Regions from separate parts of the Nonomuraea sp. NPDC048892 genome, predicted to be linked through region 2. Evidence: riboswitches for the same ligand, from Rfam matches in the RefSeq annotation. Region 2 holds a riboswitch; each other region holds the start of a gene.
What was found. Region 2 has a riboswitch for cyclic di-AMP ahead of AB0C28_RS00035 (C40 family peptidase). Riboswitches for the same ligand answer to the same signal wherever they lie in the genome.
Positions count from the first base shown of each region.

Region 1: linked by a shared signal. The riboswitch ahead of AB0C28_RS25440 (C40 family peptidase) and the one ahead of AB0C28_RS00035 (C40 family peptidase) in region 2 are both predicted to bind cyclic di-AMP.
Region 3: linked by a shared signal. The riboswitch ahead of AB0C28_RS06085 (CHAP domain-containing protein) and the one ahead of AB0C28_RS00035 (C40 family peptidase) in region 2 are both predicted to bind cyclic di-AMP.
Region 4: linked by a shared signal. The riboswitch ahead of AB0C28_RS39880 (hypothetical protein) and the one ahead of AB0C28_RS00035 (C40 family peptidase) in region 2 are both predicted to bind cyclic di-AMP.

Region 1 is NZ_JBEZFZ010000007.1:298,773-303,033, forward strand. It holds gene AB0C28_RS25430 (NYN domain-containing protein) at 1-219, shown strand, start outside; gene AB0C28_RS25435 (C40 family peptidase) at 303-1,277, shown strand; cyclic di-AMP (ydaO/yuaA leader) riboswitch at 1,813-1,978, shown strand; gene AB0C28_RS25440 (C40 family peptidase) at 2,052-2,573, shown strand; gene AB0C28_RS25445 (hypothetical protein) at 2,860-3,759, shown strand; gene AB0C28_RS25450 (M48 family metallopeptidase) at 3,771-4,261, shown strand, end outside.
Region 2 is NZ_JBEZFZ010000001.1:4,780-9,040, reverse strand. It holds gene AB0C28_RS00045 (hypothetical protein) at 262-462, opposite strand; gene AB0C28_RS00040 (LuxR C-terminal-related transcriptional regulator) at 608-820, shown strand; gene AB0C28_RS00035 (C40 family peptidase) at 867-1,910, opposite strand; cyclic di-AMP (ydaO/yuaA leader) riboswitch at 1,916-2,065, opposite strand; gene AB0C28_RS00030 (amino-acid N-acetyltransferase) at 2,346-2,915, shown strand; gene AB0C28_RS00025 (hypothetical protein) at 2,926-3,765, opposite strand; gene AB0C28_RS00020 (RDD family protein) at 3,931-4,261, shown strand, end outside.
Region 3 is NZ_JBEZFZ010000002.1:123,781-128,041, reverse strand. It holds gene AB0C28_RS06100 (hypothetical protein) at 1-267, opposite strand, end outside; gene AB0C28_RS06095 (aldo/keto reductase) at 366-1,187, shown strand; gene AB0C28_RS06090 (Gfo/Idh/MocA family oxidoreductase) at 1,285-2,238, shown strand; cyclic di-AMP (ydaO/yuaA leader) riboswitch at 2,356-2,492, shown strand; gene AB0C28_RS06085 (CHAP domain-containing protein) at 2,505-3,206, shown strand; gene AB0C28_RS06080 (hypothetical protein) at 3,727-4,261, shown strand, end outside.
Region 4 is NZ_JBEZFZ010000017.1:201,133-205,393, forward strand. It holds gene AB0C28_RS39870 (response regulator transcription factor) at 1-236, opposite strand, end outside; gene AB0C28_RS39875 (site-2 protease family protein) at 389-1,693, shown strand; gene AB0C28_RS39880 (hypothetical protein) at 1,762-2,718, opposite strand; cyclic di-AMP (ydaO/yuaA leader) riboswitch at 2,724-2,865, opposite strand; gene galT (galactose-1-phosphate uridylyltransferase) at 2,934-4,013, opposite strand; gene AB0C28_RS39890 (DeoR/GlpR family DNA-binding transcription regulator) at 4,010-4,261, opposite strand, start outside.

The sequences.
Region 1 (4,261 bases), on a different contig from region 2:
GCCCCCGTGCAGGTGGTGGCCCCTCGCGGCGTACGGGTGCTGTTCAGCGCCCCCGGGGAGATCGCCGACGACCTCATCCGCCAGCTCGTCCGCGCCGAACCGCCGGGCCGGGCCATCGCCGTGGTGTCGTCGGACCGCGAGGTCGCCGAGTCCGTCCGGCGGATGGGAGCCAGACCCGTTCCGTCGGGTTTGCTGCTGCGCAGGCTCGGTCGCGCCTAAGTTACGAAATGGCGGTTTAGTCGAACCACACCCGCCACTTCTGTACTATTTCGCCCCAGATATAATCCCTGGGAGGCGACAAAGTGAGGTTTGGCCGGGTGCCGGTGGCCACGGGTCTCGCGTTCGGGCTGATGCTGATCCCCATGGGGGCGGCCACAGCTGACCCCAAACCCACGCTCGCGCAGGCGAAGGCCAAGCTCGACAAGCTCAACGACAAGGCCGACAAGGTCGTCGACCGCTACAACACGGCGACCGAGCGCTACAAGAAGGCCAAGTCCACGTACGGCGAGCTCAACGCGAGCTACAAGCGCAAGCTGGCCACGGTCGCGGACCTGCGGGCCGAGGTCGTCGGCATGGCGGTCTCCAGCTACCAGGCCGGCAACGACGTCACCTCGTGGCCCGGCATCTTCGGCGCGCCCAACCCGCAGGACATGCTCGCCGGGCTGGCCCTGGCCGGGCAGGTCTCGCAGGAGAAGGCCGAGAAGCTGGCGGCCTTCGACCGGGAGAACCGGGGCCTGAAGGTCGAGCGGGGCAAGGCGCAGAAGGCGCTGCAGGACGCCGACAAGGAGCGCGACGGCGTCGAGAAGGAACGCGCGGAGATCCTCAAGCTGATCAAGGATCAGAAGAAGCTGCTGGAGAAGCTGGGGGCCTACAACCCGGGCAACCCCAACAGCGTGGGCCTGAAGTACACCGGCCCCGCCTCCGGCAGCGCGGCGGCGGTGCTGCGGTTCGCGTTCGCACAGGTGGGCAAGCCGTACCGGTTCGGTGCCACGGGGCCGAGCTCGTACGACTGCTCGGGGCTGACCCAGGCGGCCTGGCGGGCGGCCGGGGTCTCGCTGCCCCGTACGACGTGGCAGCAGTGGGCGTGGGGAGCCAACCGCAAGGTGGACCTCAAGTCGCTGCAGCCCGGTGACCTCATCTTCAGCGCGGGGCTCGGGCACGTCAGCATCTACGCGGGCAACGGGCAGATCGTGCACGCGCCGCAGACGGGTGACGTCGTCAAGGTGGTCAAGCTCTCGTCGTACGGCAGCACGCTGGTGGGGGCCGTGCGTCCGTAGCGCCGGTTTCCGATCCCGCCGTCCGGCCGCTCTCGGCCGGCGGCGGGATTTTTTCTGCCTCATCCTACTATGGATCATCGTTCGTGAGACGGAGTCGCGTTCTGGAATGCCTTGTGGCCTGTGTTGATGCCTACGGCCGCCGCCGTACATATCCGGAAATCTGCCGTGACCCTCCCTTAAGGCGGGCACAAGCCTCGGGAGCGCTCCCAGGTCCCGAACGCGTGATTTAAACGGGAAATCTGTGACATAAGCGACAACTTGGACCTGACAATCTTGGGCCCGCTCAAGTGTGAGCAGGGTCACACTTCCATAACATAACCTGGTGTTCCAGCAGGGGTTTCGAATCTGACAAAGTCCTCTGTCTGATCTTTACAGCCGGGCTCACGCTTTGCCGATCCTTGAACTTTCGGCGTAGCTTCTGGCGTCGTCGCGGTGCACAAGCCATGGCCCCGCGAACCCGCATCGGTCCCCTCTCGATGTGCGACAGATAGAAATCCGCCGGTCGTTCCCCGATATCCCCATGTCATTTCATCGGGGCTTCGACCTGCCGAATCCGTGCAGCCAGGAGGCACGGAGCCGGGGACCCAGCGATCCCACGTTTCCCCAGGGATCAGGGGTGAATCGGCGCGCTTATCGCGCCGTAGGGCGACTTCCAGGCCCGAATCCGTCAGCTAACCCGGTAGGCGTTCGTGGAAGACACAAGGAGAAATCCTGTCCAGCTCCCTGCATAACCCCCGTCTGTCCCGCCTTGCCCTGAGTGGCGTAGCGCTCACCATGACCGTGACGGCCGGAGGTTCCATCCTCCTTGCCCCAACGGCTCAGGCGGAGACGACGAGCGAATCGACCGTCACGACGGTGAAGGCGGAAACCACCGCCAAGACCTCGAAGAAGGTCACGGCCGCCCAGCGAAGGGCAGCCAAGGTCGCTCGGCAGCAAACGAAGGCCCGCAAGGCCGTCGCCGTGGCCAAGAACCAGATCGGTGACCCGTACCGATACGGAGCCACAGGACCTGGTTCGTTTGACTGCTCCGGTCTCGTCCAGTTCGCCTGGAAGAGAGCCGGAGTGAAGCTCCCGCGGGTGGCGAGCAGCCAGTTCGCCCGCATCAGGAACAAGATCTCCTGGCGGCGGTTGAAGCCCGGTGATCTCATGTTCTTCAACGGGCTCGGCCACGTCGGCATGTACGTCGGCAAGGGCAAGATGATCCACTCGCCTCGGACAGGCGAACGGGTGCGCATCGACAAGCTGGGCGGTTGGCGCCGGTCGTCATTCGTCGGCGCGGTCCGTCCCGGCATGTGAAGAAGCCCCGCCCGGATCCACGGAAAGCCTTCCCGGATCCGGACGGGGCTCTCGCACGTCCAAGGCGCCTCTCACACGTCCAGGGCCGCCCCCGGCCCGTCCCCGGCCCTCACGGCGCACCTACGGCCACCCGCGAGGCACGCCAGGGCACGTTCAGGATCCCCATGGCACGTCCGTGTCACCCTGTGGGGCCGGGCGGCCGGAACGGCGGTGTGGACCGGCCCGCGTGGGCGGCGGCGGATCGGCCGGGATGAAGTCCGTGCGGGTCCGGCTACGATCGGGCTTCGTGTCCGAGCAGGTGAGCCGACGAGCCGTGGTGGCCTGCCTGCTGCTCATCGCCTCCGGCGGCGCGCCGCTCCACGACTCCCCGATCCTTCCCCCGGAGGCGCGCGACCTCTGGCCGGGCCGCGGCACGGTGATCCGCCGCGGACGGCTCTCCACGGTCGTGGGCCCCGGCGACGGCAGCGGTGGCGGCAGCGGCGGTGAAGACGCCCGCGGCGCTGCAGGCGACGACAAGGGCGGCGGCAAGGACGGCGACGGCAGCGGTGGCGACGGGCTGGAGGAGCTGGCGGCGAGGGCCGACAGGGCCGGGCTCAGGGTCGCCCGGGTGCTCGGCCGGCCGGTGCGCCCGCTGGTGATCGTGCCGGACTCCGCCCGGGACGCCGCCCGCCTGGCGCGGGTGGCCCGGGTCGACGGGCTGGCCGCGCTGGCCGACGGCGGGCGCGTGATCGTCGTTCCCGAGCTCTTCGCCACCCTCACCCCCACCGGCAAGGACGTGGTGCTCGCCCACGAGCTTACCCACGTCACAGCGGGCACCGACGGGCTCCCGATCTGGCTGTACGAAGGGTTCGCCGACTACGTGGGCTACCGCGACGCCGGGCTGCCCGTGACGACCATCGCCGCCGAACTGGCCGCCGAGGTACGCGCGGGACGCCTGCCGGACGCGCTGCCCGGCCCCGCGGACTTCGCGGCGGACGGCCGGGACCCGGCGCGGCCGGCGCGCGCGTACCAGGAGGCGTGGCTGGCGTGTCGCTTCCTCGCCGACCGGTTCGGCGAGGAGACCCTGGTGAGGCTCTACCGCGCGGCCAGGACGACCGGCGCCGACCGGGCGCTCGCCGCGCGAGGACTCACGGCCGCCACACTGACGGCACGGTGGCGCGCGTACGTGCGGGATCAGCTCGGGTGAAGGGGAGCCAGATGAGCGAACGGCAGGACACGGAGGACTCACCGAGGCAGGACGAGCCCCCGGACGGCGCCACGACGGCGGTGACCGCCACGAACCCACCCGGCCCCGGCGACACCACCCCCGCCCCGGAACCCGCCCCAGGGCCCAGCCCAGGGTCTGGAGAGACGCGTGACAGGCCGGACGGAGGGGAGGAGGGAGCTGTGGGGGAGCGGGAGCCGGATTCCGACAGCGGCCTCAGGCGGCCGGCGGCGATCACGCTCGTGCTGCTCGGCCTCGCCGTCCTGGCCGTGGCCGTGTTCAGCACGCCGTGGCAGGCGCTGATCGGCGGCCCGCCGGACCCGTCCCGCGACTTCACCGCCGCCCAGATCGCGAAGGCGCGCGCGTTCGACGCGGCCACCAGCCTGCCCGCCTACCTCTCGCTCGCCCTCACGCTCGTCTTCGCCGGCCTCCTCGTCGCCACCCCGTTCGGCGCGAAGGTGACAGGGCGGCTGAAAGGCCCGTG
Region 2 (4,261 bases):
ACCCGAGAGCGGGCTCGCCGGGCGGAGCGGCGAGCAGGTCGCCGGTGATCACCTCCAGGCGCGGGCTCGGACGCCGGCACCTGCGGAAAGTGACGCCCTGATCACCAGGGCGCGCGGCCAGGTGCGCTCCTGCGGGTCCGTCCGTACGAGCGGCCCGGCCTGCTGACCTGGGCCTGTGCCGGCCATGGGCGCGGTGCCGCGACCGCAGCGCGGATCGCGGAGCGGCAGGGTGCGGAGGACGTGCGTGGTGGCTGCGAGTGATCAGACGCGCGTGCGGAACAAAGCGGTCCAGGCGCGAAGATCGCGATGACGGGGATAAGGATCACGCAGAAATTCGCCGTCGAATGGATCAAAACCCAGCACGTCCACCGCGTTCGTCATTGCGGATCCGGCCTGCGCGGAAGGCTCGATGACTTCGCGTATCGCCCGACGATCATTAGCGACATATCGCGAGTGCGTCATATATATCGGATCATGTCAATAGCGCTCGTCAAGAGCTCGGATTGTCATGCTTGACGACCTTTCCAGGATGCGTTTAACGTCTGCGAGGAGCGACTTCGGCCCACTTGAGAGGCCCAAGTTCAGCTGTTGGGGGGGAGGGCTCCCGATGGATGTGCTCACTGAAGGCGTCGAGCTGAGTCATGCCGATCTTGCGTTGCTGTCGGAGCTGGCCAAGGGAGTCACGGTTGACCGGGTGGGCAGACGTCTGGACATCAGCGGTCGTACCGTACGTCGGCGATTGCGCGGCATCTGCGACCGCATCGGCGTGGCCACGGCGATCGAGGCCGTGGCCTGGGCGGCCCGCCGCCAGCTGATCTAGCGGCGGGCACGTCTGGCGACAGCGCCGGCGAGCCGTGGGCAGGGGCTCAGTCGGCGATGCGTACGGCGCCGGCGAACGGCCGGTTGGCGATCGAGGCGATGCGCACCACGTCACCGGTCCGCGGCGCGTGCACCATCATGCCGCCGCCGAGATAGATGCCGACGTGGTGCAGGTCGCTGTAGAAGAACACCAGGTCGCCCGGCCGCATCTGCTCGCGCGGGATGTGCCGGCCCGCCGTCCACTGGCTGCCGGTGTAGTGGGGCAGTGAGATGCCCACCCTCTGGTAGGCGGCCATGACCAGACCGGAGCAGTCGAAGGAGCTCGGCCCCTCGGCGCCCCAGACGTACGGCTTGAGCTGCTGTGTGAGCGCCCAGCGCGCGGCCTGGGCGGCCTTGCCGGCGCCGACGATCGGCAGGTCGACGCGGGTCGCGCGGGTGCCGGGCCGCCCGGCCTCGCCCAGCGCCCGGCTGAACAGGTTGCTCTCGACCTTGGTGACCAGCTTGGTGATCTTGTCGCGCTTGCCGCCCAGCTCGTTGACGAGCTGCTCGACCTCGTCGATGCGCGCCTTGGCGCCGGCCCTGGCCCGCTCGGCGGCCGCCCTGGCCTTGGTGACCTGGTTGACCGCCTCGCCCTGCTGCTGCTCCAGCACGTACGTGGTGGCGGCGCGGTCGAGGAAGGTGTCGGGGTCCTTGGAGGTGGTGAACGCCAGCACCCGGCCCAGGCCGCCCGTGATGTAGGCGTTCTCGGCGAGCATGGCGGCCTTGGCCCGCTTGGCGGCGAGATCGGCCTCACTGGTGGCCAGGGTCTTCTTCGCGGCCTCTGCGGCCTTCTTGGCGGTCTTGAGCTTCTCCCGCTGGCCGTTGTACTGCTCGCTCAGCGTCTCGATCTCGGTGTGCATCTTCTCGACCCGCTTGGCCAGCTCCTTGAGCGAGGGCTTGGGATCGGCGGACGCCGAGGCGACGGGGATCGCGAGGAGGACCGCGGCGATCGTGAGACTCACCACACCGAAGCGGTGTGGCCGCCGAGGTCGTTCCGGAGGGCGGGCGTGCTTGCCCGCCGTCTTCCCCCCACCGTCGTGCGTGCGCTTCACCAACGAGCTCCTCTCATGGACGCCTACCGGGTTAGCTGACGGGTTCGGGCCGGAGCAGCCCTACCGAACGATTCGGATTCACCCCAGTGGTGACGATGGGGGTCGTCACCGGCGGGTCCCCGGCTTCCCTCACGGGAATTGGGCGTGTCCCTCACGTTGTGACACGTGGGGGACATCGTCGCAGGACACTAATGCACTCCGGGTTCGTGCTCAACCAGAACTGCCGAGTCTGTAGAGGTTTCACAACCGAAGGGTCACAAGGTGATCTCGTGGTCACTCGTACAGAAGCGACTTTATGTCCCCTTTGCCCTTGCTTCCGCCGCAGCCGCGAGGTCGGCGCCAGGGACGCGCCCATATGACCGGGTCATGTAACAGGATGGGCCGGGACATGGCAGTTAGGGCCGAGCCGTAATGACATCTGTACTCTGGAGAGCCATGGAGCAGGTGGCCGAACTGACGATGCCCGAGACCGCGGTGGTGGTCCGGCGTGCCCGCACGCCGGATGTGCGCACGGTCAGGAGGCTAGTGGACACCTACGCGGGCGCGGGCCCGCGGCTCCTGGAGAAGGCCACAGTGACCCTGTACGAAGACGTGCAGGAGTTCTGGGTGGCCGAGCGGGGCGGGCAGGTAGTCGGCTGCGGCGCGCTCCACGTGCTGTGGGAGGACCTCGCGGAGGTCCGCACCGTGGCCGTGGATCCCGAGTGCCGGGGCATGGGCGTCGGCCATCGGATCGTCTCGGCGCTGATACAGCAGGCGACGGATCTGGGTCTGCGGCGTGTATTCTGTCTAACTTTTGAGGTCGATTTCTTCGCGAGACTCGGGTTCCGCCCGATACAGGGCACCCCCGTCTCACCCGAGGTGTACGCCGAACTTCTCGCCTCCTACGACGAGGGCGTGGCGGAGTTCCTCGACCTGGAACACGTCAAACCGAACACCCTGGGCAACACCCGCATGCTGCTCCATCTGACATCGGGTGACGCGGACCTTGACCAGATGGAAAGGTGATTGTTGATACCTATGTCGATACGTTGGGCAGCACAGGCATGTGTCCTGACACGTGCCACATGCGCACTCGAAGCGAGGTGACACGGTGAGCACCGGACAGCCGCCGTATCCACAGGACGACTCCGGAGAAAACTCTGCCCCCGGCACCCCTTACGGGCAGCAGAACTCGGGCCGCCACCCCGGCGAGCCCGACCCCGACGTCACTGTGGTCGGCTACCGGGCGGACGACGCCTATGGGCAGCAGCCCCAGTACGGCCAGCAGCAGGGCTACGGACAGCAGCAGCAGTCCCAGCCCGGCTACGGCCAGCAGGGCTACGGCCAGCAGCAGCAATACGGCCAGCAGCCCCAGTACGGTCAGCAGCAGGGCTACGGACAGCAGCAGCAGTCCCAGCCCGGCTACGGCCAGCAGGGCTATGGCCAGCAGGACTACGGTCAGCAGCAGCAGTCTCAGCCTGACTACGGTCAGCAGGCTCAGTACGGGCAGCAGGGCTACGGCCAGCAGCCTCAGTCGGGTCAGCAGCCGCAGTACGGTCAGCAGCAGCAGTCGCAGCCGGGCTATGGCCAGCAGGACTACGGTCAGCAGCAGGGCTATGGACAGCAGCAGCAGTCTCAGCCTGACTACGGTCAGCAGGCTCAGTACGGGCAGCAGGGCTACGGCCAGCAGCCTCAGTCGGGTCAGCAGCCCCAGTACGGTCAGCAGCAGCAGTCGCAACCCGGCTACGGCCAGCAGGACTACGGTCAGCAGCAGGGTTACGGCCAGCAGCAGCAGTCCCAGCCCGGCTACGGCCAGCAGGGCTACGACCAGCAGGCTTACGGCCAGCAGGGCTATGGGCAGCAGCAGCAGTCGCAACCCGGTTACGGCCAGCAGGGCTATGACCAGCAGCAGGCCTACGGTCAGCAGCAGGGTTACGGGCAGCAGCAGCAGTACGGGCAGGGGGGCTACGGCCAGCAGCCCGGTTACGGGCAGGCCTACGGCCAGCCGGTCGGCGTCCAGCCGCCCGGCGCGCCGGCTCCGCTGGCGGAGTGGTGGCAGCGGTTGGTGGCGAGGATCATCGACATCGTCATCCTCTACATCATCAACATCGTCATCGGCGTGATCTTCGGCCTCTTCCTCGTCGCCAGCTACTCCTCCCAGACGGGCGCGAGCAGTGGCCTCCTCACCTCCTCGGTGGTGGGGATCCTGACGAGCGTGATCGTGACGGCGCTGTGGGTGGTCTACGACTTCTTCCTGCTGAAGTCGAAGGGCCAGACCGTCGGCAAGATGGTGATGGGCATCAAGGTCGTCCCGATCGGGCAGATGATGCCGCCCGGTGGCCTGCCCACCGACATGGCGCTCAAGCGCGCCG
Region 3 (4,261 bases), on a different contig from region 2:
GGAGGTGAGCCAGCGCAGTTGCACCCGTCCGGAGAAGGCGTCCCCGACCGCCTGCACGCGTCTCGGCATGCGCTCGCGCGGCTCGGCCAGTTCGAGGCCGTCGGGCAGCCCCAGCGCGCGCAGCTCACGCCGCGTGGCCTTCAGCGGCCGCAGGCCCGCGCGGGGCACGACGGCCGTCGCGGGGCCGAGCAGCCCGGCGTGGTGGGCCTCGACGGCGCACAGCATCTGGAGCGGGGACTCCACCCAGGCCGACGCCTGTTCGACCACTCCTTGCCCTCCCAGCGGGGTGATGGGCCGTTCACGACCGCTTCAAGCTAGCCCCACCGCCTTAAGCCCGCAGGAACGCGGTATGAACAATGGAGAGTATGAACTCGCTCTTGCTCAACACGGACGGCGTGCAGATCCCGCAGCTCGGGTACGGCGTCTTCCAGGTGCCGGCCGACGAGGCCGAGCAGGCGGTCGCCATCGCGCTCCAGACCGGCTACCGCCACATCGACACGGCCGCCGCCTACGGCAACGAGGAAGGAGTGGGCCGGGCCGTCCGCGCGAGCGGGCTGCCGCGCGAGAAGGTGTTCGTCACCACCAAGCTGTGGAACGGCGACCACGACCGCGCCGAGGCCGCCTTCGACGAGAGCCTGACCCGGCTGGGGCTCGATCACATCGACCTCTACCTCATCCACTGGCCGGTGCCGCGGCAGGACAAGTACGTCCAGGCGTGGAAGGCTCTGGAGCGGATCTACCGCGACGGGCGCGTCAGGGCCATCGGCGTGTCGAACTTCACCGTCGCCACGCTCACCCGGCTCATGGACGAGACCGACATCACGCCGGCCATCAATCAGATCGAGCTGCACCCGTACCTGCAGCAGCGGGAGCTGCGCGCCTTCCACGAGGCCAACGGCATCCTCACCGAGGCGTGGAGCCCGCTCGGGCAGGGCAAGGGGCTGCTCACCGATCCGGCGCTGACGATGCTGTCGGACAAGTGCGGCAGGACGCCGGCGCAGATCGTGCTGCGGTGGCACCTGCAGCTCGGGAACGTGGTCATCCCGAAGTCGGTCACGCCGGCGCGGATCAAGGAGAACATCGACGTGTTCGACTTCATTCTCGACCCGGAGACGATGGCGGCCATCGGGGCGATGAACAGGGGGCAGCGCATCGGGCCGGATCCTGACACGTTCAACGTGGCGTGACGGGCGGTTCACCGCCTTTGTGACGGGAGAGGTTTTCGGGGTGTCCCGATTTATCCCCACATAACCATATTTTTACCTTTCCTGTACGATCTGCGGCGTGCGAGAATTCACCTGGGGAATAGCGGCGACCGGCGGCATCGCGCGTACGGTGGGGGCGGCCATAGCCGCCGAACCGGGCATGCGGGTGGGCGCCGTCGGCTCACGAGATCTGGCCAGAGCGCAGGCTCTGGCCTCGACGCTGGAGGCGGAGTCGGCCTACGGCTCCTACGAGCAACTGTGCGCCGATCCGGCGATCGACGCCGTCTACGTGGCCACCCCGCACGCCCAGCACCTCCAGGTGGCCGAGGCCGCCATCGCCGCCGGTAAGGCCGTGCTCTGCGAGAAGCCGCTGGCGGCCACCATGGACGACGCCGAGAAGATGGTGCGGCTGGCGCGCGAGGCGGGCGTGTTCCTGATGGAAGCGATGTGGATGCGGTTCAACCCCCTCATCCAGCAGATCGCGGCCGATCCGCGCTTCGGCGAGCTCCGCTCGGTGCAGGCCACCTTCGGCTTCGCCGCCCCGTACGATCCCGCGCATCGCCTGTGGGCGCCGGAGCTGGGTGGCGGCGCCCTGCTCGACCTGGGGATCTACCCGTTCAGCCTGGCTCAGCTGCTCCTCGGCACGCCCTCGGGCCTGAGCTTCACCGGCTCCCTGGCCCCGACCGGGGTGGACGCGGAGGCGGCCGGCACGTTGCTCTACCCCGGCGGACGGCACGCTCTCGTGGCGGCCTCGTTGCTGGGGAATTACCCGAACATGGCCAGTGTTGTGGGTACTCAGATGCGGGCGGACATCCCGGCGCCGTTCTGGGCGCCGAAGCGGATCCTCCTCACCGGGCCCTCCATGGAGCCGGAAGAGCACGTTCTCGATCCGGCGGACAACGGATACGCCGGGGAGCTTCGCGAAGTCCGTGCCGCCACGGCCGAAGGCAGGACCGAATCCTCGATCATGCCGCTTGACGAATCCCTTGCCATGATGGGACTTCTGGCCGACGCGCGCAGACAACTCACCTGACTGCGCTTTTATGGATTTGTAATCCTCTTGCCTCATGTATTACCTTATGAGGCACCTTGAGGCATACGCCCGGTTTGTCCGGCTATGTCTGACCATCGCACGAAAGATCACAGGATCGTCCTGTGACCGCTGAATCCGTCTTCGTACGGAACCGGGGACCCATGTCCTTGGGGTGAATCGGCACTCCGGTGCCGTAGGGCAGCTTCCACGCCCGAACCCGTCAGCTAACCCGGTAAGCGGCATGGAAGCAAGGAGTAACCCCCTCGATGGCCAAGTACCGTCTTACTGCTGCGCCCAAAACCGGCATCACCCGCGCCCTCCTGGGCGGAGCCATCCTGGCCTCCGCCCTCGGCGCCCCTCTCGCGGCCAACGCCGACACCGCGACCGGAGTAGCCGCGGCCACCGCCGCCAGGCACCCGGACTCCGCCACCGCCGCCCACAAGGCCGGTGACAGGAGCGAAGAGACCAAGGTCAACGTCACGGCCGACCAGGTCCTGTCCGTGGCCAAGGCCCAGATCGGCACCTCCGAGAACGCCTCCGGCGGCGGCACCAAGTACCAGCAGTGGTACGCCAACTCGAAGCGCGCCGCCGAAACCGTGGCCCGCGACGGCGGCAACCGCAACGCGTACCTGAACGCCGCCTGGTGCTCGATGTTCGTCTCCTGGGTCGGCGAGCAGACCGGCGCCCGCCCGCAGGTCGGCTGGGATGCCTACACCGTCGCCCACGCCAAGTGGTTCCGGGCCAACCACCGCTTCGGCGACGTCGCCAAGCCCGGCGCCGTGGTCTTCTTCTCCTGGAAGGGCGGCAAGTCCCTCAGCGACATCCAGCACGTCGGCTTCGTCCTGAAGGACAACCAGAACGGCACCATCTCCACGATCGAAGGCAACACCGGCAACGGCCGGGTCGAGGAGCGCGTCCGTCCGAAGTCGCAGGTCGTCGGCTACGGCTACCCGGACTACGCCGCCTGACAAACCCACCCACGAGCGCGCGCCCCACGAGGGGGCGCGCGCTCGCGCCTTTCCGGAGGTACGGGCCCCGCTCGGGGGCTCCCGGGCCCAGCCGGAGCGAGAGGTACGCCACCGCGAGCCTCGATCCGTCGAGCCGCCTCCACGACGCAGCGCAGGAGCACCTGCCGCCGATCCTCGCTGAAACCGTCCAGCAGGACCGCGGAACTGCTGCCGGCCAACGCGTGCGTGCGGAGATCCTGCTCCAACTCCGGCCACCACGAGGGCCGAAGATCCACCGGCTCCTCCGCCCCGACTCGGGCGGTTTCGATGAAGAGAACCGCGAGCGCCACGTCATAAGCCCAGAACATCGCGTCACCGGAGATCACCGGCACTGTCTCGCTCAACAGGACTCCTCCGCAGCCAATCGCTCCCAGCGCACATCATGGCCCGAAGACGCGTATGGGGACGCCGCTGCACCGGACAGAGCGAGACCCGGATAGGACCGGTCGAACCGATCACGTCCGCCGTACGTCATCAAGGCATGATGATGCGTGTGCTCGCGGCGTTCTCCATCGCGACAGTCCTGTTCCTGGTCACCGCCGGTCCGGTGACCGCCGCTTCGGGCTGCTCGTGTGCGATGCTCACGCCACGACAACAGGTCAGCGCGGCGACGGCCGTCTTCTCCGCTACCGTCACGGACGTCCGCGTGGGCGAATCGATGCTGAACGGCGGCTCCGTCACCGCCAGCCTCCGTGCCGACCACGTCTACAAGGGCGCGCCGACCGCCGAGTTCGAGGTCTTCACCAAGGCGCAGGGGCCGGCCTGCGGGTACAAGTTCGTGGAAGGCGCTCGCTACCTGGTGTTCGCCCGTACCCGAGGCTCAGAACTGAGCACGAGCCTGTGCTCGGGCAACAGACGTCTACCCGTCGGCGACCACCCGCTGCGACTCTCCGACCGAACCCAGGGTGCGAGACCGCTCACCCCCGAACTGATCACCGCCCTCGGAACCCCTGTCCGGGTCGAAGCCGAACCCCCGCCCGCTCCCGACAGGACCGGTGTCATGGTGATCGCCGCGT
Region 4 (4,261 bases), on a different contig from region 2:
AGCAGCAGCACCCCGCACCCCGGCACCTGCTCGGCCAGCGAATCCGCCGCCGCGGGCTCCCCGGGCAGGTCGAGATCGACCACGGCCACGTCGGCCGCGGCGGCCCGCGCCGCGTTCACCACCTCCTGAGCGTGCCCGGCCTCGGCGACGACCCGCAGGCCAGGCTCGGCCGCCAGGGTGACGAGCAGGCCACGGCGCACCAAGGGCAGGTGCTCGGCGATCAGTATGCGGATCAAGACGTCCCCCTCCGTCGTCTCCCAGCGTGATCGCTTGATCGCGCACTGTCAATGCCCGTCGGAACCGGTAAGCCGTACGGTGTGGCGAGTTCGACTACTCTGGGGCTGTCGGACCCTTCGTCTGTCCTGTCGTCTGCCGGGAGCACACCTCGATGAACTGGCTCTACGTCGTGGGGATCATCCTCTTCCTCCTCGGGCTGATGGTCTCCATCGCGCTGCACGAGCTCGGCCACCTGGTGCCGGCCAAGATCTTCGGCGTGAGGGTGACCCAGTACATGGTGGGTTTCGGCTCCACGGCGTGGTCGCGGCGCAAGGGCGAGACCGAATACGGCATCAAGTGGATCCCGTTCGGCGGCTACATCCGCATGATCGGCATGCTCCCGCCGCGCCCCGGCGACGAGCCGGGCAAGCTCAGGAGCACCGCCACAGGCCCTTGGCAGGGCCTGATCGAGTCGGCCCGCGACGCCGCGCAGGAAGAGGTGCGGCCGGGCGACGAAGATCGCGTCTTCTACCGCAAGAAGTGGTGGCAGAAGGTCATCATCATGTCCGGCGGCCCGGCCATGAACTTCGTGCTCGCGTTCGTCTTCTTCAGCATCCTGCTGGTCGGCATCGGCCTGCCCGCCTGGGCCCCGGTCGTCTCGCCCGAGACCCACACCTGCGTGATCCCGATCTCCGAGCAGCGCGCCCAGTGCGCGCCCGGCGACAAGCTGACGCCCGCCGCCCAGGCCGGCATGAAGCCCGGTGACCGCATGGTCTCCTTCGACGGCCAGAAGATCGGCTCCTGGGACGACGCCACCCGCCTGATCCGCTCCCACGGCCCCGGCCCGGTGCAGCTCGGCATCGAGCGCGACGGCAAGCCGATGACGCTCAGCGTCACGCTCATCGCGCAGGACCGGCCCAACCTCGAAGACCCCGAGAAGATCGACAAGAACGTCGGCTTCCTCGGCGTGCTGCCCACCGAGGTCATGGAGAAGCAGAGCCTCGGCCAGGTCGTCGGCTACATGGGCGAGCTGACCGCCCGGGTGGCGGGCTCGCTGCTCAACCTGCCGGAGAAGATGGTCGGCGTCTGGCACGCGGCCTTCTCCGGCGACGAGCGCGACCCCGAGGGCCCGGTGGGCGTGGTCGGCGCGGGCCGCATGGGCGGCGAGATCCTCGCCTCCGACCTGTCCACCGAGAAGAAGATCGCCATCTTCGTCAACCTGCTGGCCGGCTTCAACCTGGCGATCGGCATGTTCAACCTCATCCCGCTGCTGCCGCTCGACGGCGGTCACGTCGCCGGGGGCCTGTGGGAGGGCATCAAGCGGGCGTACGCCAAGGTCATGAAGCGGCCGGAGCCGGCCTACGTCGACATCGCCAAGGTGCTGCCGCTGACGTACGCGCTCGCGATCGTGATGATGATCATGGCAGGTCTGCTCGTCTACGCCGACCTGGTCAACCCGCTCACGCTGACCAACTGACGCCCCCTGAACATGACGCGGGGCCCGTGCCGTCTCCTCGGCAGGGGCCCCGTTCGGCTTTCTCGGCGTCAGTTCATCGAGATGTGCACGTGGTCGAAGTGGTTCTCGGTGATGCTGCCGCGGTTCGACATCGTCCGCCAGCCCGACCCGTGGTTGATCCGCTGCTTCCAGATCACGTACTTGACGCCCAGCTTGCCCTTGTTCGCCAGCGCCCAGTCCGCCAGCCGGTCGCCGAGGACGTTGTTGGCCGCCGACGGCATCGAGCCGCCCGTGCTCATCATGAAGTCGCAGGCCCGGCCCAGCGGGTGCTCGCCGCTCGCGCCCGCGCGGAAGCAGCCCACGGAGAACGGCAGCGCGAAGTTCTTGGCCACCTGGGCCTTCATCAGCCGTGTCCGCGGGGTGATGTGGTCGGGGCCTGACGGCAGCTGCGGTGCCCACGAACCGTCGGAGTTGCGGCCCGTCGCGAACGGCACCAGGTCCTTGAGCTTGTCCTCGATGTCGTCGATGACCTTCTCGGCGTCGTCGCGCTGACTGTCCACCTCGGCCGCGTCGGCCTTGATCCTGGTCGTCAGGGCGGCGGCCTCCTTGCTGGCCTTCTCCTTGTCGTCCTTGGCCTTGGCCACGCTCTGCACGACCGCCTGCTGCTCAGCCGTCAGCTGTTCGAGCAGGGCGGCGCTGCTGCCGCGCTCGGGGGTCATGAGGAAGGGGAGCGAAGGATCGGCGTTCTGGTAACGCAGGCGGGCGATCTCGGCGACCCGCTGCTCGGCCGTGGCCAGCGCCTGCTCGGCGGTGGCCAGCCTGGCCTTGGCCGCCTCGGCGGCCTGCTGGGCCTTGGCCAGCTCGACGCGCTTGAGGTTGTACTTCTCGATGAGCTTGTCGACCTTGGTGTTGAGCTGTTTGAGCTGCGCCCGGAGCTTCGCCTCCGAGGGTTTGGGGGCCGCGGACGCCGGTATCGCCGGAAGGACGGCGACGGCGGCGGCGGTGATCAGACCGATGGCAAGAGTCGCGGGGGACGAAGCCGCCACGTAGGTGTTCCTCTCCCTCTGCCGGCCGGGTTAGCTGACGGGTTCGGGCATGGGAGTGCGCCCTACCACAGAAGCGGATTCACCCCAGGTGCGGTTTCGGGTCCCCGGCTCCCGGGCCACGCGCCCGGGATTAGGCAAGCGACGGCTGTTATGGCCGGTGCTTATGGGGATATTAGTGGTAGATCCCGAGTCATGCGACCTTAAGTGGAAATCAATTAGTGATCTACTTGTGATCGAAGCATGCGCGCCGCCTCCTCCGGCAGCACGTCGTTGACGAAGGCGCCCATCGCCGACTCCGAGCCGGCCAGGAACTTCAGCTTGTTCGGCGCCCGCCGGATGCTGAACAGCTCCAGGTGCAGGTAGGCCAGCTCCCTGTCCTGGCGTACGGGCGCCTGATGCCAGGCCGAGATGTACGGCATCACCACGCCGAACAGCCCGTCGAAGGCCCGCAGCACCGAGGTGTAGAGGGGGGCGAACGCCGCCCGCTCCTCCTCCGTGAGCGCCGCCAGGTCCGGCACCTGCCGGTGCGGATACACGTGCACCTCGAACGGCCAGCGCGCGGCGGCCGGCACGAACGCCGTCCACAACTCGTTGGCGGCCACCACCCGCGTCCCCGCCGCCCGCTCGGTGGCCAGCACGTCGGCGAACAGGTTGCCCGGCCCCCGATGGCGGGCAGCCGCGCCGAGCTGCAGCTTGGTCTTGGGCGTGACGTACGGGTAGGCGTAGATCTGGCCGTGCGGATGGGCGAGCGTGATGCCGATCTCCTCGCCCCGGTTCTCGAAGCAGAAGACCTGCTCCACGCCCTCGATCCCGGAGAGCTCGGCCGTACGGTCGGCCCACGCCTCCATGACCAGCTCCACCTGGGCGTCGGAGAGCCTGGAGAAGGAGGAGGAGTGGTCGGAGGTGAAGCACACCACCTCACACCTCCCCACGCCCGGACGGACCTCACTCAGCCCGCCCACCTCCTGATACGTCCCGAAATTTGTGGAGAAAGAGGGAAAGCGGTTCTCGAACACCACCACGTCGTAGTCGTAGGCCGGGATCTCCGTCGACCGCTCGTCCGACGACGGGCACAGCGGGCACTCCGACGTGCCGCCGGTCGGCAGGAACGTACGCGTCTGCCGGTGCCCCGCGACCGCGATCCACTCCTCGGTCAGCGGGTCGTAGCGCAGCTCTGAGGCCACCGGCCGGGGGTCGAGCGTCCGCCGGTCGATCGCGCTCCTGTCGGCGTCGTCCCGCCGGTCGAAGTAGATCAGCTCCCGGCCGTCGGCCAGATGGGTGATGGTGCGCTTCACTGCGAGCCCTCCGCGATGATCAATTGCCCGGCCCTTTCGGCCAGGTCGGTGCGTGCGTCCTCGGGCAGCCCCGCGTCGCTGATGACCACGTGGGCCTCGCTCAGCTCGGCGATGGTGCTGATGCCGACCGTGTTCCACTTCGTGTGGTCGGCCGGGACGACCAGCCTGGTCGCGGCCGTCACGAGCTCTCTGTCGGTCTCCGACTCCAGCAGGTTGGGCGTGGTGAACCCGGCCCGCACGCTCATCCC